One region of the Ruegeria sp. CDSC054 genome, then DNA from elsewhere that is predicted to be linked to it. Evidence: riboswitches for the same ligand, from Rfam matches in the RefSeq annotation. Region 1 holds a riboswitch; each other region holds the start of a gene.

Region 1 (5,945 bases):
CAGCGAGATCAAGGAACAGTTGGGGGGAACGATCCGCATTTCGCTGTTTGATCAATGTGCATCAAACCCGGATTCCCGGCTTGCCCGCGCCATTCATCGGTTCAACGAAGCCGCCCCCTCGGTTCAGATCGAATTGTCTCTTGAGCCGCCAAACGTGATCGAAACCATGGTTATCAGCGGTCAGCTCGACATCGGAATTATTGCGCTGCATCGCCCTTCGACAAGTCTGAACTATGCGCCGTTATATGGCGAGAACATGTTCCTGTATTGCGGCCGGGAACACCCCCTGTTCGAAATACCGGACCGGGAACTCAGGACCAGTGACCTACTCAGGTACAATTATGTTGGGCTCAGCGTGAACTCTCCGAACCTCATTGTCGGTCAGCAACTGGGCTTTCAACGTTCAGCAAAAGTTCAAAGCGAGCAGGCGCTGGCCATACTTATCCTGTCGGGGCGATACATAGGTTATTTGCCTGATCATCTTGCGCAGGATTTTGTGGACCAGGAAAAAATGCGGATGGTGTTGCCAGGCGAAACGCAATATCGAACCCGGTTTGCTGCAGTGACCAGAAAGCAACCTGAACCGACGCGGGTGACCAAACTGTTTCTGGAAGTATTGCAGAGCGAACATTCGAAACCCTGACAACTTCTCGGTCGACACAATGCATGCCGGTTGTGGTCGAAGCGAAGCTTTTCACTTCCTATCAGCACTGAAACGCAAGGTTGGGGTCGCGTTTTTTGTACCGCCAAATACTTGTGACTTTCCGCCACATCACTAGCGTTCGCCTTCCTCTCACTTACATGTGCGGCATCAAAATGAGGCGGACACATGATAGACGACGACCCCCAACCCGCAGGGTATTATAACACGCACGACATATGGACCTTGGACCCCACGCCTGCGGACCAGTTGGTCTATGACGCCTTTGCCTCGGGCGTTGTCGATCTTTTGCAGGTGTTGGATGACAACAAGACGATGATGTCACGGGACGTTTACGCAAGATTTTTCGCCTCGCTATTGGATCTTTCCCGTACTTTGGGAGAATACGAAGACGGCTGGAAGCCGGACTAAGCGACGTTTTCCCAAAACCCAGTGTTCCAAAGCACCGTATGAGGCGGCGGATCAAGCACCGCCTCGTGCCTGAAGACCAATTAGCTTGCGGTTGCGTTCCCAAGTGTATTCAGCAGAGTGTTCAGATTGTGCTGGAACATCGCAAGGTAGCTGGTGGCAGGGCTACCCCGTTCCGACAAGGCGTCCGAGAACAGCCGTCCACCAATCACGATTCCGGTTTCATCCGAGATCTGCTGAATCAAAGTGGGGCTTGTGATGTTTTCAACAAACAACGCGGCAGCACCATCCGCCTTCAGTTGGTCAATCAGAACAGCAAGATCCTTGGCTGATGGCTCTGCTTCGGTGTCGATGCCAACCGGCGCAAGGAAAGTCAGGCCGTAGGCGTCTGCCAAATATCCAAATGCGTCATGTGCGGTCACAACCGTGCGGCGATTGGCGGGCAGACCTGCCAGCTTTGCCTTGGTTTCTACATCCAGCGCCTCAAGCTGCGCGATATAGACCGCGGCATTGGCAGCGATTTCTTCGGCGTGCTCGGGCATCGCCTCTGTCATCACGTCGGCGACATTGGTCACGTAAATCATGCCATTCGACAGCGAATTCCAGGCGTGGGGGTCGATTTTGCCCTCGACTGTGACAGGCGTGATGCCGTCGGTGGCAACGTGCACGGTTGCGTCAGTGCCCGATTCAGCGATTAGGGTATCGGACCATGTCTCAAAGCCCAGACCGTTGACAAAGATGATATCCGCCCGGGCAACGGCCTTCGCATCTGCAACCGAAGGCTGATACACATGCGCATCCGCATCCGGGCCCACGATTGTCGTAACCGTGGCCAGATCGCCCACGACCTCTTCGACCATGTCGCCGAGGATCGAAAAGCTAGCGACGATCTTGACGTTGTCTTCTGCCGCAACGGCCGGCAATGCAGCCAAAGCAAACGACACAGAGGCAATGCCGGCGTAGAGTGACTTTACAAGAGTCATTGTGCTCTCTCTTCTTGTTGAATTTGGGCAATGGGGATGTCTTTGGAAACAGACGGTTTGCGCATCCGTCTGCCAAAACCAAGGGGACCGAAAATAGCCGAGAACAGAAAGAACCCACCGGCAACCAAAACGATCGCCGGGCCGGACGGCGTGTCCGGGAACAAGTAGGACAGGGTCAGGCCGATCCAGCAACTGGACAAGGCAAACACAAAGCCCAGGACCAGTTGCCCGGTGATCGTACTGGCCCAATAGCGCGCCGCAGTTGCGGGCAGGATCATCAAGCCAACGGCCATCAACGTTCCCAGTGTTTTGAACGCGGCCAGCAGGTTCAGAACCAACAGCAGCATAAAACCCTGATCTACCAACCACGGTCGGCGCGTCTGCGTTTCGAAGAAAACCGGATCACAGGTGCTGACAATCAGCGGACGAAGCAGAACGGCGAATGCCAACAATGTTACCGTCGCCACCCCTCCGACAAGGATCATCGACGCGTCGTCGATCCCAAGGATTGATCCGAACAGGAAGCTTTTTAATGGGACTGCGGACCCTGCTGCAGACAGAATAAAGATACCCACCGCCAGTGCGATCAGATACAGCGAGGCAAGGCTGGCATCGCTGCGCAGGATCGTCCGGCGTGCGAGAAAGGCGGTCAAAATGGCGACGCCAACACCCGCGATAAGCCCTCCGACCAGCAGTGACATGACTGACAAGCCCGCCGTGACAAAGCCGATGACGATGCCCGGGGTAATCGCGTGGGCCATGGCCTCACCAGCCAGCGATAGGCGACGCAGAACAAGAAATGCCCCCACCGGCGCGACCGAAGCCGACAAAACCGTGGTTGCCACAAAAGCGCGACGCATGAAGGCAAAGCTCCACATTTCGACGATCAGGTCATACATTGGCGTGCTCCGCTGTTGAATGGGTGCCACGGAACATCCAGGACGCCTGACTTTCCGAGAGGTATCCTTGTGCAACCAGCCGGTCTGGTGTCAGAACGTCATTCACCGGTCCATGGGTCGCCTCTTGCCCGCCCAAAAGCAGCGCGTGGCTGCAATAGTCCAGTACCGAGGAAAGATCGTGCACCACCAAAACCACCGCGCGCCCCTCATCGCGCCATCGGCGTATAATCGACAGCAGATGCGCCTCAGTACTTTGGTCGACGGCGGCAAACGGTTCATCCAGCAGGATCAGCGGCGCGTCCTGCATGATAACCCGTGCGAACAGCGCGCGCTGCAGTTGCCCGCCCGATAGCATATGCAGAGGCCGGTCAGCGATATCCAGTACCCCGGCCTCATCCAGCGCGGCGGCCATCCGGTCACGTGCCGCGGCGTCCAGCCCGGTACGATAACCAAACCCGCGCCAAGCACCCATCGCGGCAAGATCCCTCACACGGATGGGAAATCGGCGGTCGAACTCGGTCATCTGCGCCAGGTACCCGATGTCACCAGGACGGCCCTGCGGCCAAGTCAAACTGCCCGAAAGCGGATCCATCAAGCCCAGCAGCATCTTTACAAATGTGCTCTTGCCCGACCCGTTCGCACCAAGAACGGCCAGGGTTGTCCCGGACGCGATATCCATGGAGAGGCGGTGAAACAATGTCAGGTCGCGGTAGCCCAACGTCAGATCTCGGATTTGTAAAACGGCCGACATCAAATCACCGCGTAAATCGCGAGCCACAAGATCGCCGACAGCGCCAGAGCCCCCGTGACCAGCACCGGAACACTAAATTCCGTCAAGCACTTACCCCTTTGGGTGTCAGCTTTTTGCAATGACAACGGCAACGCCTCCTGTGTTCGGACAGGGGCAAAGCGAGCGCAAGTTCGTGCACGGTACGGACCGCTTGAAACATTGTCATCTCCCTCTGGGACACCCCGCCCAGGTTCATAAATTTCGGATGGCAGGTCTCCTGACTTGCGGGTCAAAGCTATCCCGATCCTTCCCAGGCTATTGCCCAGTGGACGATCTCGGGTCGCTCGCCGCCTACAGTTGCGGGGGCAGTCACGGAATTGGTCTTTTCACAGAACCGCACCGTATTCCCTTTTATCCCTGACCGCAGAATACAGTCGGGAACCATCACGTGGACCAAATACGAATTGATTTGATTCGACAAGAGCGCGAACCAATCGGTGATGGCAATTTGTACCAGGCTCCAATCAGCCAAAAAAATTCTACGATAAGGGTGCTAGCAATGGCAGTGACTTCGCGGGGCTCACTCAGAAGTTTTCAGCCTGGGTCTTGCAACGACCGGAACGCATAAACCTGCCAATACTTTGTTCGATTGGCTGCGGCGGCTCAAAGTTCCTCGACACACTCTTGACGACAGATGCGCTTCGAAAGCTCACAGGCCCGAGCACAAAATACAAGAGTGGGTTTTGATTAAATGCTGTAACGGAAAGAAATTGATGGCCTTCGCAGCATTGCAGTTTTACCAGTGGTTCTTTTTCATTCCGGCATAAGCCTGTTCAGTGGAGGTTTTTTAGGCGTAGACGTTTTCTTCGTTATCAGCGGATATCTAATAACCTCTATTATCCTTGATGATCTTGGAAAAAATAGCTTCTTTCTTTTGAAGTTCTACGAGCGTCGGGCCCGACGGATCTTGCCTGCCCTGAGTGTCGTCGTACTGGTGTGTATTCCTATCGCTTGGTTTACCATGCTGCCCGATCCACTGGAAAACTTCGGCCAGAGTGTCGTGGCCACGATGTTCTCTCTGAATAATGTTCTTCTCACGCTAACAAGTGGATACTGGGACCTCGCGTCCGAGTTCAAACCTCTGGTTCACGCATGGAGCCTGGCAGTTGAAGAACAGTTTTACATAGTTTTTCCGCTTTTGCTTATGGCCCTGTACCCGGTACTTAAACACAGAACGGATCTGCTGGTTTGGGCTATCATCGGGTCCAGTTTCCTGGCGAGCGTACTGTTGGTTCAAACCCACCCGGAGAGCACATTTTATCTTCTGCATACACGCGCCTGGGAACTCGGATTCGGTGCATTGGGGGCCTGTTGGGAAAATAGGCGCAAGGTTAGAGCGAGCAACAGTCTTTCGCTACTTGGCCTTATTGCGGTGATTGCATCTATGGTGATCTTTGACGGGACCATGCAACACCCGTCATACCTGACAGCCGTTCCGGTCGTCGGGTCTTTGCTCGTTCTCCTCTATGCAAAGGAAGGCACTTTTGTCGCCAAACTGCCGAGCATCAGAATTCTGGTTGGCATTGGCCTGATCAGCTACAGCCTGTATCTCTGGCACCAACCAATTTTCGCATTTGCGCGCATTGCTAGCTTTGAAGAACCCAGCCCGTATTTTCTTGCCAGCTTGATACCATTTGCATTCCTTTTGCCCTATCTGACCTGGCGTTTTGTCGAACAACCGTTCCGCAACAAAAACGCGATCTCTCTTTCACGCCTTGTTGTTTCGTGCACCGCAGTGACCGCAACGCTGTGTGCTGTTGGGCTTTCGCTGTATCTCGGACAAGGCTTCCCTACACGCGTTTTCGACACGGATCGAGAGGTCGCAGCGGGGATGCACATTGGGTATAATCACCGCATCAGCCAGTACGACGCAGAAAAGTTTGATACGAACAGCGGCATCAACATTTTGATTGTCGGGAACAGTCAGGCCCGTGATTTTGCGAATATTCTCATTGAGATGGGCATAATGAAGGATGCAAATCTAATTTATCGCGACGCACTCAATGTTTGCGAGCCCAGGCTTTGGGACGATGACACAAAATCTTTGATACAAAATGCTGACGCGACTTTCTTGCCAATCGTCAACCTTTCCGGCGCTTGCAAACTCTTTCTTGAAAACGGGCATGCCGCGCAACACAATATCGTCTTCGTCGGCCCCAAACACTTTGGTTATAGTCTCAATGCATTCACCTTACTGCCCAGGT
Region 2 (5,945 bases), on a different contig from region 1:
TTCCGTTTTGCGCCCATGCCGGGGTCCTCTGTCCTGTTGAAGACCGGTCCAAAGGCACAGTGTCACCTCGCGGACATCGCAGAGTTTAGCGCAAAGCTGGCTGGCACGGATGCCGAAGGGTTTTTGCGCATTCAACTCACACTGTGACGGGTTGTCATTTCTGCGTGTCTTCCCTATATCGATTTTCGAGAGGTTGGCGCGGGCGAGCGCCTCGCCAACCTGGTCAGGTCCGGAAGGAAGCAGCCACAACGAGCCCCGCTTGGGTCGATGTCCAACCTCTCACTTACTTGAACCGCTAGCCACAGGAGGGCTTTTATGATTGTAGCAAAAACCCTTTGGGCAGAGCGTTTCTGAGGCCGACCCTCACACCTGCCTGAACACATCACCGCTGATTGCGCGACCGCCATCCAGACGGCTTGCTGTACCTGAACACAGGCAGAACAATGTCCTTTACACTTTCGGACCTGGGATGGTCCTCACACTTTGCCGCCCAACATGCGGCCAATCCTTCGTGCGTTCCCTTTCGCATCACAGCCGTTCACCGTGATCGTCTGATCGGTGCAAACATCAACGGTGAAACACCTCTGCTCACCCTGGCCCAGCCGACGGGCGACTTCGCCGTCGGCGACTGGGTATTGGCGGATGATCATAACCGCGTTCAACAGCTGCTGGAACGCCGCAGCCTTTTGAAACGCCGCGCCGCCGGAACTGGGGCCGAGGCCCAGTTGATCGCCGCCAATGTGGATGTGCTGTTCATCGTCAGTTCCTGCAATGCCGACTTCAATCTGGCCCGGCTGGAACGGTATTTGGCTTTGGCACATCAGGCCGGGTGCTATCCGGTCGTCATACTAACCAAGGCCGATACCTGCACCGATCCTGATAAATACTCCAAAGCGGCCGTGTCGCTGTCTCCGTTTCTGACCGTGCTGGCAATCAATGCTTTGGATGCCATGGACGTTCAGCAAGTTCTGTCCTGGTGCCCCACCGGGCAGACCGCTGCACTGGTCGGCTCATCCGGTGTCGGCAAGACAACATTGGTCAACGCCATGACGGGCCTGGATGAGGCAACCTCCGGCATTCGCGAGGACGACGCGCGCGGGCGGCACACGACAACTGCCCGCGCGTTGCATCCGATGCAGAACGGAGGCTGGTTGATCGATACACCCGGCATGCGGGCTTTGCGGTTGCTGGATGCACAAGATGGCGTCGATGAGGTCTTTTCCGACATTCTTGAATTGGCTCAGACCTGCCGCTTTTCCGATTGTCAGCATCAGGCCGAGCCGAGCTGCGCCGTGCAGGATGCGATTTCCAACGGAACACTGGACGCTGAGCGGTTAGAGCGCTGGCGAAAGCTGCGGCGCGAGGATGAGAGGAACTCGGAAACCGTGGCGCAGTCTCGTGCGCGCGACAAGGCCTTTGGTAAGATGGTACGATCGGTGATGCAGGACAAGAAATCCCGAAAAAAGCTGTAAGTACCGGCTCAGGCGATTAACCGGGGCCATATGGCCGCATTTCGGCGCGCAAATGCGCCGATGTGACCGACCCCGGCCAATCCAAAGTCTTTCGGCGACAACTGATGCCGGCGGGCTTTGGGACCGTAAAGATCGGCCAGGCGCCAAACCGCGTTCGGGGGCACCACCTGATCATCGTCCATTGTGAACAGATCGACGGGTGTTTCCGACGCAGCCCAACGGGCGTCTGGAAGGCTTTTGCCGATATCCGGCACGTAGCTCAGCGCAGCGGTGCACCATTTGCGCCACTGCCAGTAGACACGTGCCGGAAGGTCCGAGCCGAACCCAAGTGCCTTGCCCGGCAGGTATCCCAATGCCTTAACCAGCAATGGCGGGTGGGCATACCAGAACATTGTCGCCAGTGCGCGATACGGCCAGGGGTGGTCGGATACCGTCACCAAACCTGAACAGACACAGATCATCCGGTCGATCTGCTCAATATCGGGCTGAATTGGCCCCAGCATTCCACCCACCGAATGGCCAATGCTCCACTGTTGCGCGACAGGAAACCTGCGCCGCATTTCAGTGCGGGCAGCGGGCATGTCGATCAACGCCCAATCGGCCATCGTGGCCTGCGAATCGCGCAGACGCCCCTTTAGAGAGTGGCCAAAATCGCGATAGTCATAGGTCAGACAGGCCATACCCTGTTCTTCCACCAGCCACCGCGCAAAATGCTGGTAATAGTCGCGCGGTACGCCTGTGGCTGCATGGACTACAACCGCCACATCAGGTGCCGAGGCAGGCATATACAGCCGTGCCGACAGTTCGGCCTCTCCGGCAGAAAACGTGAAATCTTCGGTCAAAACGACCGGAGTGTTGTCCAACATGGTGCCCTCGCAAGCATCTGAACTATTCGGTTCACATATGGCATATCGGCGCTTTTGCGCGACTAGAGTCAACAGATTTTCAAAGTGACCAAGCGTCCACTTGAACGATGGAAAACAGCCCGCTTGACTCAAGCCACCTACAACCGCTAGCGATGAGGTGATGGTTCTCGTCCTTATATTGGGGCGGGATGAAAAGGGAACTCGGTGCGGTCCAGCCCGGCAATGCCGGAACGGACCAAGGCCGCGACTGCCCCCGCAACTGTAAGCGGTAAGCAATGCCGAAAAACCACTGGCCGAAAGGCTGGGAAGGTCGGCAAAGCAATGACCCGCAAGTCAGGAGACCTGCCATCAAAGTAAAAACCGAAACTCGGGCGGGGTGTCCGGGCAGGTCTTCAGTTGACTGAAACACCTGTTCCACGTCCCCCGCTCACCGCGCGGAGGGCGCATTATGATCTGGAAGACAACGACCCACGAGTTCACCGCCACCCTGTGCCAGAAAACGGGGAAAACCTGCCCCGCATTGGCACAAATGGCTCGGGCCTTGGCCGAGGCGATGGCAACAGCACAACCAATGACGACCAGCGAATTTGAGGTGGACGGTTCCAGCGAACTGACCCATTGCGGCGAGGGCTGCACGGCTCGGTTTCGCGCTAGCCCGTCCCGGATCAGGGTCTATTGCGGCGCGAACGCAGACGACTCGGCAGATATGTTGGACGACTACGCCGATATGATGTTCAGCCCTGAATTCGCCACTCTGCCAACAGGTGTATTGACCGCCTTGCCTTGCGCAATGCTCGAGGCATCGGCACTTGCGCCGCGACCGTCACAGCACATCGTGCAGCAAGCAACAGCCTGATTTTGCTTCACCGATCGCTCTGGGTCGGCTTCATGGCCCAGGCCATCTGCTCATCCGTTTCCACCGCGCAGGGTCGAGCCAAGCGTAACCGGATTAGCGCGTGGTTTGGGTCTTCACCGCTTTCCACCATGAGCCTAAGCGCGACCATCCCCGACCGCCCACAACCGCCCCGGCAATGCACCAGCACGCGTCCACCCTCGGACAGCACCTGCCGGGCGGCTGCGCTGGCTTGAGGCCAAAGAGTTTCGATTGGCAGGGGCGGCGTGCCAAAATCCTCGATCGGAAGATGCACCCAGGTCGCGGGTCTGCTTTGAACGTCTCTACCAAAACTGCCTGCACCGACCTGCTGCATCTCGGCCTCAGTGGTCATTGAAATCACCAGATCAGGGTTCCAGTCCTGTATCACCCTCAGATCATCCACATACCCGCCGCCGCCGCCAGGCAAGGGGGACAACGCCAAAGTGCCTGAGCCAACAGGCAGTGCGTAGATTGCAAATTTTGCCAAAGCTTATGCTCCTACTGCCACCGGCTTACCAGGTTTTGACAGCCGGTTTATCCCGCTTACAGACGCAGTCCAAACCGAAATTCCACGAAGCCTGCTGTGGACGCGAGCGGCCCGGGTCTCTACGCTACATTTCTGACACGAATCTGACAGAGCAGACATGACCGAAACGCCCAGCCCCGCCTATCAGGTTCTTGCCCGCAAGTACCGCCCCGAAACCTTTGCAGATCTGGTTGGACAGGACGCAATGGTGCGCACGCTAAAAAATGCGTTCGAAGCGGATCGGATCGCGCAAGCCTTCATCATGACCGGCATTCGCGGTACAGGTAAAACCACCACTGCCCGGATTATCGCCAAAGGTATGAACTGCATCGGTCCCGATGGTGAAGGCAAACCAACGACCGAACCTTGTGGCCAGTGCGAGCATTGCATTGCCATCATGGAAGGACGCCATGTCGACGTGATGGAGATGGACGCCGCCAGCCGGACCGGTGTGAACGACATTCGCGAGATTATCGACAGTGTCCGATATCGTGCCGCCAGTGCGCGCTACAAGATCTATATCATCGACGAAGTTCACATGCTGTCGACCAGCGCCTTCAATGCCCTGCTCAAAACGCTTGAAGAACCGCCCGAGCACGTAAAATTCATCTTTGCGACGACCGAGATTCGCAAAGTTCCAGTGACAGTGCTGTCACGATGCCAGCGGTTTGACCTGCGCCGGATCGAACCCGAAGACATGATTGGCCTTCTCAACAAGATCGCAGCGGCTGAGAATGCGCAGATCGCAGAAGACGCGCTTGCTTTGATCACGCGCGCGGCCGAAGGGTCTGCCCGCGATGCAACATCGCTGTTGGATCAAGCGATTTCACATGGTGCCGGGGAAACCAGCGTCGATCAGGTTCGGGCAATGCTGGGCCTTGCAGATCGCGGGCGCGTGCTGGATCTGATGGACATGATCCTGCGCGGTGATGCGGCTGGAGCATTGACCGAGTTGAGCGGCCAGTATGCCGAAGGGGCCGATCCGCTGGCCGTTCTGCGCGATCTGGCCGAGATCACCCATTGGGTTTCCGTGGTCAAAATCACGCCCGATGCCGCCGATGACCCCACCGTCTCACCGGATGAACGTGCGCGTGGTCAACAGATGGCCGAGGCGCTGCCAATGCGGGTGTTGACGCGCATGTGGCAGATGTTGCTGAAAGCGCTGGAGGAGGTCTCCGCAGCACCCAACGCGATGATGGCCGCCGAAATGGCAATCATTCGTCTGACCCATGTGGCCGATTTACCAAGCCCCGAAGAACTTATCAAACGACTACAGGATGCACCTCCCCCCCCACCAAGCGGGGGACCTGGCGGTGGTGTGGCTGTGCCAACTCATGCACCTACGCAGGCGACATCCTCTACGCATCTCTCGGCCCAGCGCGGGCCGGCAGGGGCACCCACCGCAGCGCTTGCCCAGGACATCCAGACCGCGCTGGCACGCTATCCAACCTTCGAACACGTAGTCGAGTTGATCCGTACCAACCGGGACGTAAAACTGTTGGTTGAGGTCGAAAACGGCGTGCGTCTCGTCTCGTATTCCCCGGGACGGATCGAGTTCACGCCAACGGACAAAGCGCCGACCGATCTGGCGCAAAGGCTTGGTTCAGCCTTGCAACGCTGGACCGGAAACCGATGGGCCGTCTCAATCGTGGCCGACGGGGACGCGGCAACAATCGCCGAGGTTCGAGACGCGGCTGATCTGGCGTTGAAAGCGCAGGCCGAACAACACCCACTGGTTCAAGCCGTTCTGATGCAGTTCCCCAAAGCGCGCATCAAACGGATCGAAACCCCGGAAGAACGCGCCGCCAAGGTCGAAACCGAAGCCCTGCCTGAGGTCGAAGACGAATGGGACCCGTTCGAGGAGGATTAACAGCTGCACTTTGCACACATCGATGCGGTCTACTACGAAGCATGCGAAGTATTTAACCCTGGCTGGGATGGCGAACCGGTTAGCGAATTGGTCGAAGCAGTTGCTCTCACCTTGCATCCGGTATCCATGGTCTTGCTGGTGTTGTCTGCTATAGCAATCTGGCGCGGAAACCTATGGATCGCATTGGCGACGTCCTTCGCTTGGGCGATTTGGGCGGCTCACATTTTTGTCGACGACTTGATGGATGACTCGCGTAGATCGGCGGCAGACATCGGGTGCATCGGTCATTCCAGCCTGTTCATAGGGCTGACAATTGCGCTATGTGCGTCGATGACAC
Region 3 (5,945 bases), on a different contig from region 1:
GATGACGCCCGGGATCTGGTGCAGATCCATGATGATCTCGGACGCAAGGCGTGATGGCGTGTCTTCGACAACGACAACAAATCGCCCATCGTCTGTTTCGGCGTGAATTTCGATACCCGGTGTGTCCCTCATCACCCGCGCTGCTGCGCTTGTGTGATCAGGTGCGACATGGGCAAGACAACCGCAGATGTTCATTGAGTAGTTTCCATTTGTGGTTGAGATTGGCGTTTAAGCGCAATGGCATCGGCGGGACATAAACTTGGGCAAATCCCGCACCCATTGCATGTATCAAGGTCAAGCACGGGCTCTGCGCGGCCAGCGGTCATCAGTTTGAAACGGATGGCGCCCTGATCGCAGTTGTCCTGGCAGATGCGGCAACTCACGCCGTTCATGGATAGGCAGGTGTCCGCTGTCAGCGCGGCGCGCCATGGCCAATCTGGCAGACGGTCAATCGATAACGCTTCGGTTGGACAAATCCGGGCGCAGTCACCGCAGAAGGTGCAGGGAGTGTCAGTTGGCTTGAACAGGGGGTATCCGTCTGTCCCGATGACGATCGCATCTTCGGGGCAAGTATCTGCGCAATCACCACATTTGCTGCATGTTTCAACAAAGCACAGCTCAACCGAGCCCGGAGGTCTGGCGATATTGCCGTCCTCTGGTCTAATTTTGGCGCTTAGAAACGCGCGTCGGCTGGTCAATTGTTGCATTGCATGCGACCTGGCTACACTCGATTCCTGTAATCGAGTGTATCGCATACCGTGATCTGTGGGGGTCTTTTTTGATTTAGGTCATTTTGCCCGATTATTATTAGTCATTTGGGAAACTTTAACTTTTGCACCTATGCGACCTTTGGCGATCAGCGCCGAGGTCGAGCGGTTCGGATCAACAGAAGAAAGACAAAAACCGATCCCAGCGATGTCGTGACAATACCAACAGGCAGCTCTTGCGGGGCAAGCAACAGACGACTCAGGATATCCGAACCTGTAAGCAACGCTGCCCCAACAATGGCGGCGGTAGGCACAAGCTGGCTGTGCAATGGCCCTGCGATACCGCGCGCGATGTGGGGAACCATCAAGCCGACAAAACCGATCACGCCCGCAACGGAGACAAACACAGCAGTCGCAAGAGCGGCCACGAAGAACATTCGGAACCGCAAGCCCTGAACGGGCACACCCAGGGTGGCGGCGGTCAAATCACCAGTCAGCAGCGCATCAAGCCAGCGGCTGCGGTACATCGCATAGGCGAGGATCAATACTAAACCGGCGCAGACAAGCGGGAATGTCTCCCACCGGGCAAGACCCAGACCCCCAAGCATCCAGAATATTACCGAATGGGCCGCACGGCTGTCGCCCGCGAAAATGAGATAATTGGTAATGGCTGAAAACAAAAACGAAACTGCAAGCCCTGCAAGGATCAGTTTTTCGGGCGCGCTTGTGCGCAGCCCATGAACTAAAGCCAGCACAATGCCTGATGCGACAAGCCCTCCGAAAAACGCGGCCAGTGGCAGGGTCCAAAAGCCCAGCACATCTCCGGTTACTGTAATGACAAAGACAGCTCCCGCCGCAGCGCCAGAGGACAGTCCGAACAGAAACGGGTCCGCCAGATCGTTGCGTGTGGTGGTTTGCAGGACAACGCCAACGACGCCCAATCCGGCACCGATCACCGCGGCAAACAGCGCGCGTGGTAAGCGCAGGTCAAACACGATGCGGTGGAGCGGAGACATCTCTCCGTCCATCAATCCTGTGCCCAACAAGACACCGGCTAGCGCGTCAGAGGCCGGAATGGATGTGGTTCCGTAGATAGTCGAGGTCAGCAAAAGGGCGGCCAATACAGCCGCCCCCAGCAAGAGTGTAAGGCCAAGACGGCCCATATCAGTTCAGGCCCGGGTGCATGGCTTTGGCCATTTTCGAAATTGCTTCGATATTTGCCGGTCCGGGTGTCAGTTCTTCGTAGCGCAGACCAATCCAGCGTTCGTTCCTGACCGCATCCGTCTGAGACATCACGGGATGGTCCTGCAGGAACTTGAAGGTATCTGCGGCGCCATTTCCAGTTTGATAATCAAGTAAAACCAGGAATTCCGGGTTCGAAGCGGCAACAGCCTCCCACGAGGAACGACCCCAGCTGGTGTCCATATCATGGGTGACGTTCTCGCCGCCAGCGGCAGCAATCATCGCGTCGGGAATGGCAAACTTACCAGCCGTAAACGGGGCATCGGCGGGGCCGTCCAGCAGGAAAACGCGGGGTTTCGGCAGGTCGGCTGTCTGTGTTTCAATTTCGGACAGTTCCTCTTTCCAGCCGGAAACAAGCTTTTCTGCCTTGTCCTCAACGCGCATGACTTTGCCCAAGCGAAGAACGTCGGTGAACAGCAGGTCCATGCTGGCTTCGGGGCGATCCTTATCCAGATGTACGCAGCTTTCGGTCAGGATCATCGTTTTGATGCCAAACGGCGCAAGAGTGTCGGGGGTCACGTCACCGCCCGGCTTCATGCCATAGTACCAGCCCGCAAAGAAAAGGTCGGGTTCGACAGCGACCAGATTTTCTACTGTTGGATACTTGGGCGCAAGTTCCGGGATGTCGCCGCGCAGGGTTTCAAACTCGGGGCTGGTTTTGTACCAGCCGGTGATGCCCGTCAGGCCCACGATCTTGTCCTGCAAACCCAGTGCAAAAGCCATGTCGGTCATGTTCATGTCGTGCACGACCAGCCGCTCGGGTTGAGTTTCAAACACCATCGGCTCGCCGCAATTGTCGACGGTGATCTCGCGCGCTGTTGCGGCACTTGCAATGCCGCTGATCAGTGCAGCGCACCAGAGAGTTTTGTTCATGTTACTTTCCCTAGTTTGAGGTAGTGGTTCTTCGGATATCCAGTGCCGGGATCATGCGGCCTTCATGCTGAAAGCTAAGAAAATCGACACCGAACGTTTCACGGACCCTTTCGGGTGTCAGCACTTCGTGCACTGGGCCGAAACCGGTCAGGCGTGTGGATTTCATCAACGCGACATGGGTCGCGAATTCCGGGATCATGACCAGATCATGGACGATCATGACCACCGTAATGCCCAGCTGAGCCACCAGCGACAGCATGCGTCCCTTGGCGTCCGGGTCCAGATGGTTCGTCGGCTCATCCAAAAACAGCAGCGACGGGTTCTGCGCTAACGCCCTTGCGATATGAGCGCGCTGGCGTTCCCCCCCGGATAATACGGCCATCCGCTTGTCAGCGAGGGCAACCAGTCCGGTAAGCTTCAGGATGCGGTCCAATTCCAAGGCGTGCTCAGCCGCAGATCGATCGGCGCGGATCGGGATTTGCCCAAGGGCCACGTAGTCGCGCAGAAACAAACGCCCGTCCGGCGATTCCTGTTGACTGACCACGGCGATCATTCGGGCGCGGTCCATCGCCGAAAGCTGCCGAAGGCTGCGCCCCTTTACCAAAACGTCCCCCAGCACAATCTCTTCACCGCCGCACAAAAGATTCAGCAGCGTTGTCTTACCCGCACCGTTTGGGCCGGCAATTGCCAGAGTGGCCCCTTCACTCAGTTCGAAATTGATGTTTTGCAGCAGTACGTCGCCGTTCAGGGCGTAATACTCCAGCCCGCGCGCCTCAAGGAAAGCTCCGCAGGTCATGCGCTTGTCTCCAGCTTCAGCCGGGGCAGGCGCGCCAGGGTCTTTTCAAGAAGGGCAGGCGGGCGCTGCGTTGCGTTGGTCCACCCATCCGCGCTGCGATGGTATTGATGTGCAAATTCGGCCAAAGCATCCACGTCCTCAGTCGATTGGATGTCACCGAAAAGGTACTGCGCTTTGTCGAATGCCTGAAACCCGACGGTTGTGGGATGACCGCAACCGGCCATGCAGGAAACGCTTTGGATGTCAAAACTGGATGGAAGCTTGCTTGCAAGCGCAGCGCGCAATGAATCCGCCCGGTCAGAACCCTCGCAGGTCTCGCAAATCAGAAGGAAATGATCAGGACTGATCGACATAGCCCACTCCGCCTGTTGCCAAGCGCGGGCAGAAGGTGCCAATCATGTCATCACGTCTTAGACGTGTCATAAAGCCTCCTTCCAGGACGCCCCGCCCCGGGTTGGTTGAACATCGGATGGTAGGTCTCCTGACTTGCGGGTCGTGGCTTGGCCATCCTTCCCGACCCATTTGGGGTCAGTGGGTACTTGGCGTCGCTCACCGCTTACAGTTGCGGGGGCAGTCACGGACTTGGCGCTTGTTGGCAACCTCACCGTATTCCCTTTTCATCCCTTGGCGAACCATAGGGAACCATCGTGGGTGATGCTTGCCCGAGTTCCGATTTTGGGTCAAGCGATAATACTCAGCGCCCCACGCACAGAGGTCATTTGTCATTTGCCAACGATCTGACTACGCTGCGTCGCAGAAATGTAGGGACAAAGGTGGATATGTTCTGGTTCCGGAAGGGCCGCACATCCAATGTTTAAAACGACGAACACGCATTCGTAAACAAAGCCGGTTGAGATGAAAATTCAAGAAAACAGAACCTATTCTCAACTGAAGGTAGGCGACAAGGCGCAGGTCACCCGATTGTGCACCGTGGACGACTTGTACGCGTTTGCCTCGGCTTCGGGTGACCACAACCCGCTGAATCTGGCGGCCTATGACGGAGATGGAGATGGACACCCCGAGGCTGTCGCGCCCGCCTTGTGGCCCGCGGGTCTGGTGGCTGCAGTCATTGGAAACATCTTACCGGGGGCCGGTACGCAAACACGTCGGGCGGACCTGAGTTTTCATGCTCCGGTTATGGCGGGCGAAGAACTGACCGCCTTTGTGGCTGTTACCGAAAAGCGTGAAGACGGCGACCTGACCTGTTCCGCCGAGGTGCGCCGGGTCGGGGATAACGCATTGATCCTGAGCGGTACCGTACAGGTCACACCACCGTCGCGGCATTTGACCTTCGACTCGGTTGAGATGCCGGGACTGATCGTTCAACGTCACCGGCACTTCGACGCTTTGTTGGAAAAGGCACGTCCTCTGGACCCGATGCCCACAGCGATCGTTGCGCCAGAGGAGCCAAATTCGCTGGGCGGGGCGTTGCTGGCGTTGGAAAACAGCATCATTACGCCGATTTTGGTGGGCGACCCGGACAAAATCACCGCCGCTGCCGCCCAGCTTGGAGCGGATTTGGCCGGAATTGAAATTATCCAAGCCAAAGGCCACGATGTGGCTGCTCGTCGCGCCGTCGATCTGGTCGTCGAAGGCAAGGCCCGGATGCTGATGAAAGGTCACTTGCACACAGATGTCCTTTTACGCGCCGTTCTTCGCCGCGAAAACGGCCTGAGGACCGGGCGACGCTTGTCGCATGTGTTCGTTATGGACGTGCCGGGCATGTCCCGGCCCATCATGGTTACCGATGCGGCGGTGAATATCGCACCGGATCTCGAAACCAAGGCCGATATCGTTCAAAACGCCATCCATCTTGCGCATTCTATTGGCATCGAGATGCCCAAGGTTGGCGTCTTGTCGGCGGTTGAGACCATCAACCCGCATTTACCGTCGTCTGTCGATGCGGCGCTGTTGTCGAAAATGGCCGAGCGTGGACAGATCACCGGCGGGCTGGTCGATGGCCCCTTGGCCATGGACAATGCGGTTGATCTGAACGCCGCGCGGACAAAAGGCATCACCTCACCGGTCGCGGGGGTCGCAGACATTCTGGTTGTTCCGAATATCGAAGCCGGCAACATGGTAGCCAAACAGCTGACATATATCTCGCATGCCGAGGCTGCCGGCGTCGTGATAGGTGCTGCGGCACCGATTATCCTGACATCTCGGGCAGATGATGATGCTTCGCGGCTGGCGTCTTGTGCTGTCGCGGCGCTGCATGCAATTGCGAATGAAGGCAAAATCCATGGCTGAACATGTTTTGGCACTGAATGCCGGGTCGTCCTCGTTGAAATTCGCGCTTTACGAACTGGTCGAGGACCGACGTCCCA

What was found. Region 1 has a riboswitch for cobalamin ahead of AC2FGC_RS22445 (metal ABC transporter ATP-binding protein). Riboswitches for the same ligand answer to the same signal wherever they lie in the genome.
Region 2: another riboswitch for cobalamin. It lies ahead of AC2FGC_RS15595 (hypothetical protein); the one in region 1 lies ahead of AC2FGC_RS22445 (metal ABC transporter ATP-binding protein).
Region 3: another riboswitch for cobalamin. It lies ahead of AC2FGC_RS09070 (DUF1636 family protein); the one in region 1 lies ahead of AC2FGC_RS22445 (metal ABC transporter ATP-binding protein).

Annotation. Positions count from the first base shown of each region.
Region 1 covers NZ_JBXWOA010000019.1:40,450-46,394, reverse strand. The annotation lists gene AC2FGC_RS22465 (LysR family transcriptional regulator) at 1-643, shown strand, start outside; gene AC2FGC_RS22460 (hypothetical protein) at 830-1,072, shown strand; gene AC2FGC_RS22455 (metal ABC transporter solute-binding protein, Zn/Mn family) at 1,153-2,052, opposite strand; gene AC2FGC_RS22450 (metal ABC transporter permease) at 2,049-2,951, opposite strand; gene AC2FGC_RS22445 (metal ABC transporter ATP-binding protein) at 2,944-3,702, opposite strand; cobalamin riboswitch at 3,932-4,142, opposite strand; gene AC2FGC_RS22440 (acyltransferase family protein) at 4,451-5,945, shown strand, end outside.
Region 2 covers NZ_JBXWOA010000008.1:51,712-57,656, forward strand. The annotation lists gene AC2FGC_RS15575 (bifunctional 2',3'-cyclic-nucleotide 2'-phosphodiesterase/3'-nucleotidase) at 1-147, shown strand, start outside; RNA gene ffs (signal recognition particle sRNA small type) at 187-285, shown strand; gene rsgA (ribosome small subunit-dependent GTPase A) at 444-1,472, shown strand; gene AC2FGC_RS15590 (alpha/beta hydrolase family protein) at 1,481-2,338, opposite strand; cobalamin riboswitch at 2,483-2,702, shown strand; gene AC2FGC_RS15595 (hypothetical protein) at 2,787-3,194, shown strand; gene AC2FGC_RS15600 (protein-tyrosine phosphatase family protein) at 3,202-3,699, opposite strand; gene AC2FGC_RS15605 (DNA polymerase III subunit gamma/tau) at 3,857-5,608, shown strand.
Region 3 covers NZ_JBXWOA010000003.1:270,335-276,279, reverse strand. The annotation lists gene AC2FGC_RS09095 (chaperone NapD) at 1-195, opposite strand, end outside; gene AC2FGC_RS09090 (ferredoxin-type protein NapF) at 192-707, opposite strand; gene AC2FGC_RS09085 (FecCD family ABC transporter permease) at 857-1,870, opposite strand; gene AC2FGC_RS09080 (ABC transporter substrate-binding protein) at 1,872-2,822, opposite strand; gene AC2FGC_RS09075 (ABC transporter ATP-binding protein) at 2,833-3,618, opposite strand; gene AC2FGC_RS09070 (DUF1636 family protein) at 3,615-3,971, opposite strand; cobalamin riboswitch at 4,073-4,280, opposite strand; gene AC2FGC_RS09065 (bifunctional enoyl-CoA hydratase/phosphate acetyltransferase) at 4,474-5,868, shown strand; gene AC2FGC_RS09060 (acetate/propionate family kinase) at 5,861-5,945, shown strand, end outside.